One region of the Desulfatitalea tepidiphila genome, then DNA from elsewhere that is predicted to be linked to it. Evidence: riboswitches for the same ligand, from Rfam matches in the RefSeq annotation. Region 1 holds a riboswitch; each other region holds the start of a gene.

Region 1 (3,379 bases):
GGCGGCAATATCAGCGGCAAAACTGCGTCCACTTCTTTGCCTCTGCCGTTTATTCGGTTTACCGTCGTTGGCGATCCTATCACATGGAGGACGGCAAGTCCTTTCACTGTGTAAAGGTTTTTGACATGGTACTGCCAAATCACTCCTGACCTGATTTTCCCGAAGTCATTCTAAGACATAGAAAATACGATGGAAAAAATTGCTCAGCAAACGGGGCATGATGGCATGCCCTTTGCGCTGCCTGCCATCGTGTATTCCGGGACAATCGTAGGCTCAATGCCGATAACAACCCACACCATTCTTTAGGAGAACCGAATGAAAATTTTATCAAAATCCATCATGATTTCTGTCCTTGTCGTTGTACTTACAGCTCTCATTTCAGTACCCGGCGTCATGGCTGCGGAAAAGCTGCGTTACAGCAGTTCCGCCCAAGTCAATGATGTATTCAGGGGCGAAGGCGTCAGCCGTTTTATCAAAGAGACCGGTTACGAAGTGGACATGTTCGTTTGCTCTTCCTCATCGGCTTTGCATCGACTCTTCAACGGTGTTTGCGACATCGCCAGCAGCGCCGAACCCCTGGCGCCCAACCACGCCGAATTCGGTTACGTTGAGACGCCGTTTTGTAAGGTGCCCATGATTGTGATCACCAATTTGGAGACACCAGTCGACAATATCAGCGAAGATCAGTTGCGAGCCATTTTTTCAGGAGAAATCACCAACTGGAAGGAAGTTGGCGGTCCGGACCACGATATCATCGCCATCACACCGGGAAAAGATACCGCCGCATTCAAAAACTTCTCCATGCTGGCCCTCAAGCGCAGCGAAGTCAAATATGATTTTATGGCCTATCGTTCTACGATGGTCGTCACCTCGGTCGCACGAATCCCTTGGAGCATCTCCTTTGTCACCAAGGGTTCGGCCGACCGTGATGCGGCCATCAAGATATTGAAGGTTAACGGGAAATTCTTTAAGGACAAGGATTATCCATATATTCAGACTTTTTCATTCGTGACCCAGGGAGAACCCAGCGGTCCTGTAAAGGCCTTCATCGACTTTGCCAAGTCACCGGCAAGCCAGCAAAGAATGAAAGAAAGCGGCATCGTTCCGATTTCCTACTGATCCATACGAAGTGAAACTCGGGGCGAACTGAAACTGAGGATTGAATCCTTAATGGATGCTGTCGAGCCAGAATCGTTGTGTCTTCAACAAAGCGCTTGACTTGCCCGCGATAGATATTGTAGCAAACCTGTCATCGAAGCGGCCCTTGGCCTTAAAAGGGAAGACGGTGAGAATCCGTCGCGGACCCGCCGCCGTAACCGGGGACGAAAGCTGCATCATGCCACTGTCCGTAAGGATGGGAAGGCGCAGCCGGTAGGACAATCCGGAAGCCGGAAGACCTGCTTTGACCATCGTAGAACATCATCGATCGACTCGACCCCTCGTGGCAAGGGGGTGGAGGGCTCCATTCAGGGATAAAAAACGGTATCCCCGGGCCTGCTTGCAGGTCCGGGGATTTTTTTTGGAGCAGGATGTTGGCTTCAGCCGCATCGGGGATGGTGCCAAAGGCCTTATCAACATGGCCTGTTCATGCCAAAGGACAGGGCCGCCGCAAAGGAGTGACAACATGTATGGAAAGAACTTGACCCGATGGGTGTTCACCGTTTTGGCTCTCTGTATCATGATCGGCCCCCCGGCGCAGGCAGGCGCACACGGCGCCACGGCGCCCAAAAAAGTCGGGATTCTTCTGGTCGCCTTCGGCTCCAGCGAAGCTTCCGCCCAGGTTTCCTTCGATAACATTGACCGGGCAGTACGCCAGGCTTATCCCCAGGTGCCGGTGCGTTGGGCCTATACCTCTCACATCATTCGCGCGAAACTCGCCGATCAGGGCAAAGTTCTCGATTCTCCCGCCATGGCCCTCGCTCGCTTGCATGATGAGAAGTTCACCCATGTGGCGGTGCAGTCCCTGCACACCATTGCCGGCGAGGAATACCATGAACTGCGTCGGATCGTCGGGGGATTCCAAGCCATGGCGCTGTTTGAGAAGATCGTCATGGGCCATCCGCTCATGGCGACTCAGGCGGACATGGAAGCTGTCGTCGACACGATTCTGGCGAATTTGCCGCAAGCACGTCGGGCCGATGAAGGCGTGGTGTTCATGGGCCATGGCACCCATCATCCCGCCGATGCAGGTTATGCTGCCCTGATGTATCGGTTGCAACTCAAGGACCCGCAAATTTTCGTGGGAACGGTCGAGGGCTATCCGGACGTGGAACTGATCCTTGGGCAGTTGAAGCAAAGAAAGATCAACAAGGTGTATCTGATGCCCTTCATGTCCGTGGCCGGGGACCATGCCAAAAACGATATGGCGGGCAGCGAAGATGATTCCTGGGTCAGCATCTTTACCGGCGCCGGGATTCAATGCGTGCCCATTCTCAAGGGGACGGCGGAGTACGACGGCTTTGTGAAGATATGGGTCGCCCATGCGGGCGAGGCGTTGAAGGCGCTGCATTGATTCGCGGGTCGTAGAAATTGGAATACTGAAGTTTGAAAATAGCAAAGTTGAGGTACTCTGCCGATTTATGATGAAGGCGGCATCCAACGGCTATAGGGATCCATGCCTCCGGTTTCAACGATTACCGATATGGCCGCTGCTGTTGGTGCTGGCTCTGTTGCTGGCCATGGAGATCGTTCTGGCGACGGGGAGCGGATTCATTCAGGTCTCCTATCCAGATGTGGTGCGCATTCTGGCGGCACGCCTCTCCGGTGCCGAGGGGTTGATCTCCCGTCTCGATGAACTGGCGCCGGTGGTGGTTTTGGAGGTGCGGCTGCCCAGAATTCTGGCCGCAGCCGTCGTGGGATGCGGGCTCGCGGTTTCCGGTACGATCTTTCAAGGGATTCTGCTCAATCCATTGGCCGATCCCTATACCTTGGGGGTCTCATCGGGAGCCGCGTTCGGCGCGGCCATGGCCTTATGGTTGAACCTGGCGGTGATAGGCGCCTGGTCCGTGCCGTTGTTCGCCTTCGCCGGTGCCCTGGGAACGTTGCTCGTGGTGATCTGGCTGACCGCCAGCAGCGGCGACCTGTCGTCAGCGAGCCTGATCCTTTCGGGCATCATCGTCGCCGCCATTTTGTCGGCAGGAGTGAGTTTCATCAAATATTTGGCCGGCGAGGAGGTGAGCATCATCATCTTCTGGTTGATGGGCAGCTTCGCCTCCAAGACCTGGACCGAGGTGGGCATGGTGGCCGCAGTGGTCGGAGCGGGATTGGCCATCACCTTGTTTTTCGGCCGCGATCTCAACTTGTTGGCCCTGGGCAGCCGTACCGCCGGTTCGCTGGGGATTTCGCCGACCAGATTGTCGATGACGATGCTGGTGAGCGC
Region 2 (3,379 bases), on a different contig from region 1:
CCGTTGCAGGATCGCATGGAGATTATCCGGCTGCCCGGTTACACCGAACACGAAAAATACAACATCGCCAAAGAGTTCCTGGTCCCCAAGCAGATCAAGCTCAATGGCTTGACAGCCGAGCAGGTTACCTTTTCGGAAGACGCGATCTACACGATCATCAATCGCTATACCCGCGAGGCCGGTGTGCGCAACCTGGAGCGTGAAATCGCCTCCATCTGCCGCAAGGTGGCCCGCCACGTGGTCAAGACCCAGACCGATAAGCCCATACGCGTCAATGCAGCGGCCGTGCTCAAGTACCTCGGGCCACCGAAATTCAAAAAGACAGAGATCGAAGAAGAGGACCAGGTCGGCATGGCCACCGGCATGGCCTGGACCCAGGTGGGCGGCGAACTGCTCTTCGTCGAAACGCTGGTCATGCCGGGCCGCGGCCAGGTCATGGTCACCGGCAAGCTGGGCGATGTGATGAAAGAGTCGGCCCAGGCCGCCATTAGCTTCGTGCGTTCCCGTGCCGATCTGCTCAACATCGACAACAAATTCTATCGCAAGTACGATCTGCATATTCATATCCCCGAAGGCGCCATTCCCAAGGATGGCCCGTCGGCCGGCATCGCCATGTGCACCTCGGTGATTTCCGCCCTGACCCGTCGGCCCACCCGCCGCGAAGTGGCCATGACCGGCGAGATCACCCTGCGCGGTCGCGTGCTGCCCATCGGCGGGCTCAAGGAGAAGATCATCGCGGCCCACCGGGGGGGGATCAAAAAGATCATCATCCCCAAGGAGAACGAGAAAGATCTCAAAGATATTCCGGACACCATCGCCAAACAGCTGGAAATCGTCACTGTCGAGCACATGGACGAAGTATTGCCCCACGCGCTGGTGCTGGGCGAGGGAGAAAGCCTGTTTGCCAATCAGGACGCCCATTTCGACTTGAGCGGCGTGGATAATCCTCCGGACAAACACGCCCCCATCAATTAGCGCAACTGACCGGGTTCGTCCGCGGTTTTCAGCCGTAGACGAACCCGGTCGATTCCATCGATTTCCCTTCCATTGAAACTGCAATTGCCGCAGCGATTCTAACTGAGTGTGATTCACCCTGAAGGGCCTGCAGCATAGAAGTCGTTTAATAAAAATTATCGCATGGCAACGGTTGTGGCAGGCCCGGGTGGGGCAGGTGGCCAGGGCCACGTGAGCCAGCGGTCTTAGGGCCAGTTAAATGCAGACGGCGGACAAGCGGCCCAGACTGTTTGAGCGCAGCGAGTTTCCGGGCCGCCCGCCGTGCATGTTACTGGCTCTTGACCGCTTGGCGTGTGGCATCGGCCACCTGTCCCACCCGGGCCGGATTTAATGAATGGCATTCGGATAGAACTGCTGCAATTACCGCCGACCGGTTGACACGGCCCCCGTTTCAGGTTAGGAGGGGTCCGGCTGACAGGTGCGGGACGCCCCACAAAGGGACGCCCGTTAAAAGGAAAGATGGTGAGAGTCCATCGCATACCAGCCGTTGCTGTGATCGGGAACGAAAGCCGCAGCATGCCACTGTCGACACCGTGTCGATGGGAAGGCGCGGCCGGTAGGCGCAAGAGACACCGCCCGTGAGCCAGAAAGCCTGCCTGTCGATTGCCGGGGCAACCCACTGCCCACCCTGACGGATACCCGCTGGAAGCTGTCCGTATCGTTTTGGCCCGGCCGAACGCGCCAAGGGAAGCGATACGCAGGTGCCTGCGGGTTTTTTACGCCCACCTTTTCGTCAGGTCCCTCTGTCGTCGATTTTTCTTCCGGATCGTTCGGCCCTTTTCCTCGGTTCATTCATGCAGGAGCAAGCGGTCGATGCAACAGGACAAAGCCTTTGGACAGCTCATCACCCGGCTTATCCAGAAAGGGGACATGACCCGTGAAGAATCCCGGGACGCCTTTACCCGCCTTATGAAAAACGACACTACGCCCATGCAACAGGGCGCCTTTCTGGCCGCCTTGCGCGCCAAGGGAGAGACCGCCCAGGAGGTGGCCGGCGCCTGGGAGGCGATCTACGAGCTGGATACCACCAAGGTGCGTTGCGGGACGGTGAGTGATGCTGACACCCCCCTGATGGAGAACTGCGGCACCGGCATGGACGCCTTCAAAACCTTCAACATCAGCACAGCTGCGGCCATCGTTGCCGCCGCCGCCGGTGTGCCCATGGCGCGCCACGGGTCTCGGGCCATCACTTCGGTGTGCGGCACGGTCGACCTGGCCGAGGCCATGGGTGTGGATGTCGAATGCGAGGCCGACCTCGTGGCCCGCAGCATCGCCCAGGCCAACATCGGCTTGTTCAACGGCATGAGCGCCCGGATCCATGCCCAGGCCCTGGGACGCATCCTTTCCCAGATCCATTTCGGTTCCCCGCTGAACATCGCCGCATCCTTGGCCAACCCGGCCCGGCCGCGTCATGCCGTGCGCGGCGTATATGCCCGCGACGTGATGATACCGGTGGCATCGGCCATGCGGGCGATCGGCTACCGAAGGGCGCTGGTGTGCTGCGGAGAGATCGCCGACACCGGGCGCTGTATCGACGAGGCCTCGGTATGCGGCATCACCTGGTGCGCCGAACTCGATGAAGCGGGGTGCATCCATGAGTATGCATTGTCGCCATCCGCCCTGGGCCTGGATGCCATCGACCCGGCCGATCTGGTGCCCGCGGCCGATCTGCCCACCGAAGCCCGGCGATTCGTGGCCCTGATTCGCGGGAAGAAGAACGGTCTCGCGGGCCGAAGGCAGGCCGTGCTGCTCAACACGGCCCTGATCCTCAAGGTGGCGGGCAAGGCTGCCACCGTCGCCGCGGGGATGGAAAGGGCCCTCGCGGCCATGGACCGCGGAGACGCCTACCGGACCCTGGAAGCCTGGGTGGCGTGTCAGAACAGGGATCCAAAGCGGGGATTGGAACGGCTGCGAAGCCTGACGGCGCCGTAAAACGCCCAATATCTGCGTTGCGCTCATCCCGTGGTCCTTGCGGCGTACGACAAGTACGCCTCAGGACACTGAATTTCGCGCGCCTTGATCTCGAGCGTTTTACGGCGCCGTCCGATATCGGCTTTTTAATACTCCGTCAAACCGGGTCAGCTGAACACAGGAAAGGTGAAGGCAGGTTCGCCGAAGGGGCAGGAAAGGAGAAACGGCATGAAACTGGTATTGACCGCTCCCGGCCTCCTGGAGACACGGGCATCGGGAAGGCCGGCGGCCCAGGATGGCATGACGCGGCTGACCGTCGAATACTGCGGCATTTGCCGCACCGATGCCAAGATGTGGCGCACCGGGCATAGGGACTTGGTGTTGCCCCGGGTGCCGGGGCACGAGGTCGCGGCCCGGGACGACAACGGCCGCCTGTTCACGGTGTGGCCGGGCC
Region 3 (3,379 bases), 2.1 Mb from region 1:
CGAACGGTTGGGCTACCGCATGACGGTCCATACCAGCAGCGCCAAGGCGCTCTACCTTTTCGAACAGCAACCCGATGCCTACGATCTGGTGATTACGGACATGACCATGCCCGGCATGACCGGGGACGCACTGGCTGAACGGATATTGGCCCTGCGTCCGGATATCCCCGTCATCATCTGCACCGGCTACAGCGAAAAGGTGACCCAGGAGATGATCGATCGTTTGGGCATTCGGGCCCTGATTCGCAAGCCCCTGGTCCGCGGCGATCTGGGCCGTGCCGTGCGGCAAGTTCTCGATGGCGAACGGCCGGCACCGATCATCTGATCGAGCAGCCGGCCGACACGCCATCGGTTTGCTCCACACGTCCAATCGCGAAGCTCCATTTTTTCTTAACCACCATCATTTCCCGGACCGGACACTTGCGCCTCTTCGAAAGTGTGCATCTCGGTGGCGATCCGTGATGCCGCCGCCAGAATCGAGAGACCGAATGCAGCGCCGGTCCCTTCCCCCAATCGCATACCCAAATCGATCATGGGTTCGAGTCCCATCTCTTCCAACATCAAACGGTGACCCTCCACGGCCGACTGGTGCCCGGAGAAAAGATACTGTTTTACTTCCGGATGAAAGCCGCACGCCAGCAGGGCCGCCGCGGTCGAAATGAACCCATCGACCACCACGGGCACCCGATGCGCGCAGGCGGCCAGGATAACCCCGGCGATGCCGCCGATCTCATACCCACCGACCTTGGCCAAAATATCTATTGGATCGGAAGAATCGGGACGATTGACCGCCAGCGCCCGGGCCACGACTTGGACTTTGTGATCCAAGGCCGCGTCGTCGATGCCGGTGCCCCGGTTCACCACCTGCCTCGGCGAAACGGCGAGCATCGCCGCCGCGATGGCCGACGACGGCGTGGTATTGGCGATCCCCATATCTCCGGTGCCCACGGCATCCAGACCCCGCTCCTTTTCTTCAATGAAAACCCGGATTCCCGTTTCCAGGGATCGCACGGCCTCATCCCGGGTCATGGCCGGCCCTGTAAAAATATCCCGCGTTCCGGAACCGACCCTGCGGGAAACGAATCGGACCTTTCCCTTCTCGTCCATATCTATGTTCAGGGCCGGTCCGGCCACGCCCATATCGACCACAGTCAACCGGGCGCCCACATGACGGGTCAACACATTGATGGCCGCACCTCCGCGAGCGAAGTTAACCACCATCTCGCGTGTCACCTCCTGAGGGAACTTGCTCACCCCGCGAACCGCCACCCCGTGGTCACCGGCCATGGTGATGACCCCCAGGTCGCGAACGGCGGGCCTTGGCCGCCCGGTTACCCCGGCCATCTTGACAGCAAACTGGTGCAGCCGGCCCAGGCTGCCCGGGGGCAGAGCCAGGCGGGCCTGGTGATCCTTGGCCGCTGCCATGGCGTTCAGGTCCAATGGCCCGATGGCTTGAACGGTCTGTTCCAGCATAAAACCTCCTTGTCGCCAAATTTTCGCAGAAGCGCATGCGCGATAAGCAATTTCCCGTCAAGCGCCCTGCGTATCGGCCGGGGCCATAAAAAAACCCCAAGCCAATATGACTATCAGCCTGGGGATTTACCGTCTCCACCAAGAACTCAAAGATATTCGGCAGGTCTTCTGACTCGCGGATCAATCTACTTCCCGCACCTTCCCGCACCGCTTCGTTCCTCAATTGGCGATACAGTGGTATTGCAGCGGGTTTCGTCCTCGCTCACAGCGGCGGGTCCGTGCCGGATTCGCACCGGCTTCCCTCTTCCGGCCCTGTTGGGCCACCGGATATCGACTTCTTGCTCGACGAGCCTCTAACATGTGGAAAGAACAGCTGTCAATCGCGAATCGCACGCAATTTTACGAGCAAGGCTCAAGAATTATTTCAAGAATTGACTATTCACGCCATTTCGGTTAGTTTAATCGAAATTGATGGTATTGCCAAGCTCCTGTATGGTCCACTTCGCGTGTTATTGCCGGCCTGTCGGCCGCAGTGCCACGTTCACCAGATCTATTGTTCCAGATCCAGCACCAGAACCATATCCGTTGGTCGCGCCCTACCCTCTTGGGCCGGCGGTTGAATGATATTGTGTGGCTGTTCATTTACCGAAACGAAAAGCATTTGCGAGGCCGCCAATGGAAACAATACTGGACAGGATAAAAACACTTCCCGGCGTTTCATGTGTTTTACTTTTCGACCCCCAACTCGGAACAATCTCCCAAAAAGGAGGCAACGAATTTACCAAGGACAATCTCTCCACCTTGAACAAGACCCTGGAGAAGTTTTATTCCTGGGGCGCAGAACTCTTCTCCGATATCGTTCAAATCCGCCTGCAATTCGCCGATTCAAACCTGTCAATAAGGCGGGCAGGCAATCATCAATACATCGTGATCCTCCACCAATCCCCCCTTGATGAAAACTTGCTCGACCTGACGATCTCACAATCCGCGAATAGTCGGCCGAGGCAAAGCGACCTATCACCCGATCAGGCCGGCGTGGACACGATCAACCAGAATGCCGCGACGGAGAACCATGGGGCGTTGCTTCGTTCAGAGCCCGTTTCCAAGCTCCTCTCCCAATTGGAAAATGCGCTCAACAAGGTCATGGGCCCCATCGCCGCCATTGTTTTCAACGATACACGTCAGGCATGGATCGGCAGCGTCGATCGAATCAATCAGGCGTCTATCGAGCGACTGGTTAACATGCTGTGCGCTGAAATCGATGACCAGGAAAAAATTGCCACCTTTAAAAACCTCATCGCACCCCATTTAAACATCCGGTAAGGGAGCATCGTGATGGCCACCGTACAAGATTTTACGAACATTAAAAATATCGATGGCGTCAAAAGCTATTACCTCGTGAAATACGATGGAAAGGGCCTCGCATTCCACGGCGACAATGCCGACAACCTGTTTCCCTTCATTGCTTTTGCGGGGCTTAATTGCGACACCATTCGTTCGTCACTCGGGTTATCCGAGTTCAAACACATGGTTTTTTCCCGACAAAGCCAAGAGGATCTCCTTTTGTTTGGCTTTAGCAACTATTTTCTGGCGGTCATAAAAGAAGCCAAGGCATCGGCCGATGACCTGGTTCTTAAAATCGATGATTTCATTGAAACCATCAAAAAAAGCAGCACCGCCAGCCAACTCCATTGAGGAATCGCCATGTCCGCATCAAACCATTTCAGGAAAATTTTCAACCCATCTGTTTTAACGATACTATTGATCATGCTCTGCGTCGGTCCCGTGACGGCGGACGCCAACGCAGAGATGGAAGCCAAGGTAAAAGCATGGGCCATCGAGTGCCAGTCGGAAATCAAGACACAATTCGAATACCTGGTCACCAGTGGAAAACTGACCATGGCCC
Region 4 (3,379 bases), on a different contig from region 1:
GGGAGACCTGGCCGCCGCCACAAATGCGAAAGTCGGCGGGCTGGCCCTGACCGTGATTCCCTGTTTCGTGCTCATTTTTATGCGTTCCCACGCCATGAACCTGCTGGCCCTGGGCAGCGACATGGCCCACAGCATGGGGGTCAACATCCGGCGCACCACAGCCCTGCTGTTGGCCGTCACCTCCCTGATGGTCAGCGCCACCGTGAGCTACTGCGGCCTGGTGGGGTTCGTGGGGCTGGTGATGCCCCACATGCTCCGTTTGATCCTGGGCCCCGACCATCGGGTGCTGGTACCGGCCTGCATCCTCGGCGGGGCGGCTTTCATGGTGGTATGCGACGTGCTGGCCCGCACCCTCCCCTCCCAGGGCGAAATGCCCGTGGGCGTGGTGTCGGCCATGATCGGAGCGCCGCTCTTCATCTATCTGTTGCGTAAGTCCAATAACGGCTGAAAGTGGAACGATGGCTGACCCCCCCCAATCCATAGCCGTAGAAGTCCGGGCAGTGGGCCATGCCTTCGACGGGCAGGCGGTGCTCGCGGACCTGAGCTTTCAGGTGCCGACGGGCGGCTTTTTCATCATCATCGGCCCCAACGGATCGGGCAAGACCACCCTGCTCAAGCTGACGGCCGGGCTGCTGACCGTGCAGGCCGGTCAAATCGCGGTCCATTCTCGTGCGATAGGCGATTACACCGCCCGGGAGCTGGCCCGCCGCATGGCCTATGTGCCCCAGAGCGTGCCGGTCACCTTTGCCTTCACCGTGCTTCAGGTAGTGATGATGGGCCGCGCCCCGCATCTGGGCATGCTCGGCTTCGAAGGCGAACAGGATCTGACACAGGCCTGGGAAGCCATGCAACTGGCCGGCGTGGCCCACCTGGCCGACCGCCGCCTGGATCAACTCAGCGGCGGCGAGCGTCAAAGGGTCTTCATCGCCCGGGCCATCTGCCAGCAGCCCGAGATCATGCTGCTCGATGAACCCACGGCGGCTCTGGATCTGGCCCATCAGGTGCGTGTGATGGATCTCATGGCACGGCTCAAGACCGAAGAGGGCATGACCGTGGTCATGGTCTCCCACGACCTGAACCTCGCGGCCATGTATGCGGACCGACTCCTGTTGCTCGATCGGGGCCGCCTTGCCGGCATCGGCCCGCCTGCAGAGGTGCTGCGCTTCGATCTGCTCGAACGGGTCTATGGCTGTACCCTGCTCGTGGACAAAAGTCCCCTGGGGGACTATCCCTCCGTCCACCTTGTGCCGGGCAGGTATCTGAATCGATAGCGTCGACTTCTGCCGTCTTGACAATCGCCTCTCAAATACGTTAGGGCCATGTGCATATTGTATGTTCAGGTGCTCCTGCCGGAGCTGAAGAGGGAACCCCGTGAAAATCGGGGACGGGCCCGCCGCTGTGACCCCGCCCGATGCAGAACGCATCGGGGACCCCATGCGCCCTGTGTGCCACTGTTCGATATGGATGGGAAGGCCGCGTGTGGGGCGGGGAAGTCAGAAGACCTGCCTGGACAAATGTGGCCAGTTGCATGGCGAGGACCACCATTGGCCGAACGGATCGAGCGGATAAAAAGGGACATCCCGGATCGAGGGTTTCATCGGTCCGGGATTTTTTATGCCGGACCACCACGGGGCGATGCTTGGTAAGCTTTGCTTAAAGCGCCTGAAACGGAGGACGAGAAGATGCACGGTGTGATGAAAGTGGTTGCGGCGGCGTTGATATTGACCGGGGGTGCCTGGGGCTCGGTCCAGGCGGAACAGACCGAATCGCAGGAAACGAAAGTGGCGATGGAAGAGGTGGTGGTGACGGCCAGCCGGGAGGCGGAGCCGACAGCCAAAGTGCCGGCCCATGTGACGGTGATCGATGCGGAAACGATCGCACGTTCCAACGCCAAAAATGTGCCGGAGGTACTGTCGTCGGCCGGATTGCATGTCAGCGATATCGGGGGGAACCAGCGTGCCTACATCGTTGACCTGCGAGGTTTCGGTGAAGTGGCGCAACAGAATCTACTGGTCATGGTCGATGGCCGCCGGATCAATCAGGCCGATCTGAGCGGTACGGACTGGACCCTGATTCCATTGGATCGTATCGAACGCATAGAGGTGCTGCCGGGCTCGAGAGGAACGATCCTGTATGGCGACAATGCCACTGGAGGCGTGATCAACATCATTACCAAGACGGGCACCGGCCTCGAAGGTCGAGTCGCCGCGCAATACGGCAGCTATGAGACTTATAAAGGCTCGGCCGGCTTCAGCGGCGCCAAGGATATCTGGTCCTTCGATATGTCGGCCACCTATCTGGACTCGGATGGGTATCGGGACAACAGTCAAACCGAAGCCAAAGATGTTGGCGCCACCCTGCGGATCGACCCCAGCGAGTCGGTCAGTATTGACTTGAGCGGGGGTTACCACAAGGACGAAACCGGCCTTCCCGGCGCATTGCTGCAAACCGACATCGATGCCGGCGCCGAGCCGACCGACACGGTCCATCCCGATGATTTTGCCGACACCGAAGACTACTATGCCAAAAGCGGACTTGAGCTTTTTTTCCTCACCAACGACGCCTTTCGTTTGGATCTCTCCTATCGAAAGCGCTCGGTGGACCAGTATGCCTCTTTTTTCGGCGGCTATTTTAACGGTGACACCCGAATTGAAACCATTGCCGTTTCGCCGAGGTTTACATTTCAGGAGGATTTCGGCGAGGTTTCCAACCGGCTCATCATGGGAGGCGATTTTTCCTGGTTTGAAGAGGATATCGATAACTTTTCCTCTTTTACCGGGGCATCCAGTTATGAACTGAAACGGGAAAATATCGGCTATTTTGTTCAAGACGATCTCGACGTCACCCGTCACTTGACGCTTTCCGGCGGATACCGTTACGAGCGCGCCGATTACAGTTTCTCCTCCGGCTCCCAGGATGACAAAAAATTCGATGAAGAATCCTGGACCGTGGGCATCAACTACGCCTTCGGCATTGCCAAGGCCTATGCCAGTTATGGCACCAGCTTCCGGTATCCGGTGCTCGATGAAATTTTCAATTTCATCGATAATTCAGCGGCCACTGGTTTGAAGCCTCAGAAGTCCAACAATATCGAGGTGGGGGCCATGTTCGGCCTGATCGACGGCATGACCTTCGCCGTCAACATTTTCCGTTTGGAAACCGAGGATGAGATTTTTTACAATCCCGCCGGCGGCCCATTCGGTTTCGGCGCCAATGAAAACCTTGACGGCGATACCGTTCGCCAGGGGATCGAGGTGAGGTGGGACTACGCATACAAAGGATGGCTGGCCGGGGCCGCTTACACCCACATGAAGACCGAAATCGATGGCGGCGCATATGACAGCAGCGCAATTCCCAATGTACCGGAGAATCGGATTTC

What was found. Region 1 has a riboswitch for cobalamin ahead of DFT_RS14170 (sirohydrochlorin cobaltochelatase). Riboswitches for the same ligand answer to the same signal wherever they lie in the genome.
Region 2: another riboswitch for cobalamin. It lies ahead of trpD (anthranilate phosphoribosyltransferase); the one in region 1 lies ahead of DFT_RS14170 (sirohydrochlorin cobaltochelatase).
Region 3: another riboswitch for cobalamin. It lies ahead of cobT (nicotinate-nucleotide--dimethylbenzimidazole phosphoribosyltransferase); the one in region 1 lies ahead of DFT_RS14170 (sirohydrochlorin cobaltochelatase).
Region 4: another riboswitch for cobalamin. It lies ahead of DFT_RS24605 (TonB-dependent receptor); the one in region 1 lies ahead of DFT_RS14170 (sirohydrochlorin cobaltochelatase).

Annotation. Positions count from the first base shown of each region.
Region 1 covers NZ_BCAG01000003.1:2,146,772-2,150,150, reverse strand. The annotation lists gene DFT_RS14180 (substrate-binding domain-containing protein) at 316-1,119, shown strand; cobalamin riboswitch at 1,239-1,419, shown strand; gene DFT_RS14170 (sirohydrochlorin cobaltochelatase) at 1,679-2,512, shown strand; gene DFT_RS14165 (FecCD family ABC transporter permease) at 2,658-3,379, shown strand, end outside.
Region 2 covers NZ_BCAG01000001.1:307,239-310,617, forward strand. The annotation lists gene lon (endopeptidase La) at 1-975, shown strand, start outside; cobalamin riboswitch at 1,414-1,628, shown strand; gene trpD (anthranilate phosphoribosyltransferase) at 1,828-2,946, shown strand; gene DFT_RS01420 (alcohol dehydrogenase catalytic domain-containing protein) at 3,154-3,379, shown strand, end outside.
Region 3 covers NZ_BCAG01000003.1:72,985-76,363, reverse strand. The annotation lists gene DFT_RS05010 (PAS domain-containing sensor histidine kinase) at 1-325, shown strand, start outside; gene cobT (nicotinate-nucleotide--dimethylbenzimidazole phosphoribosyltransferase) at 391-1,473, opposite strand; cobalamin riboswitch at 1,615-1,816, opposite strand; gene DFT_RS05000 (DUF8082 domain-containing protein) at 2,149-2,796, shown strand; gene DFT_RS04995 (hypothetical protein) at 2,806-3,168, shown strand; gene DFT_RS04990 (hypothetical protein) at 3,178-3,379, shown strand, end outside.
Region 4 covers NZ_BCAG01000007.1:160,588-163,966, reverse strand. The annotation lists gene DFT_RS24615 (FecCD family ABC transporter permease) at 1-448, shown strand, start outside; gene DFT_RS24610 (ABC transporter ATP-binding protein) at 459-1,271, shown strand; cobalamin riboswitch at 1,322-1,524, shown strand; gene DFT_RS24605 (TonB-dependent receptor) at 1,683-3,379, shown strand, end outside.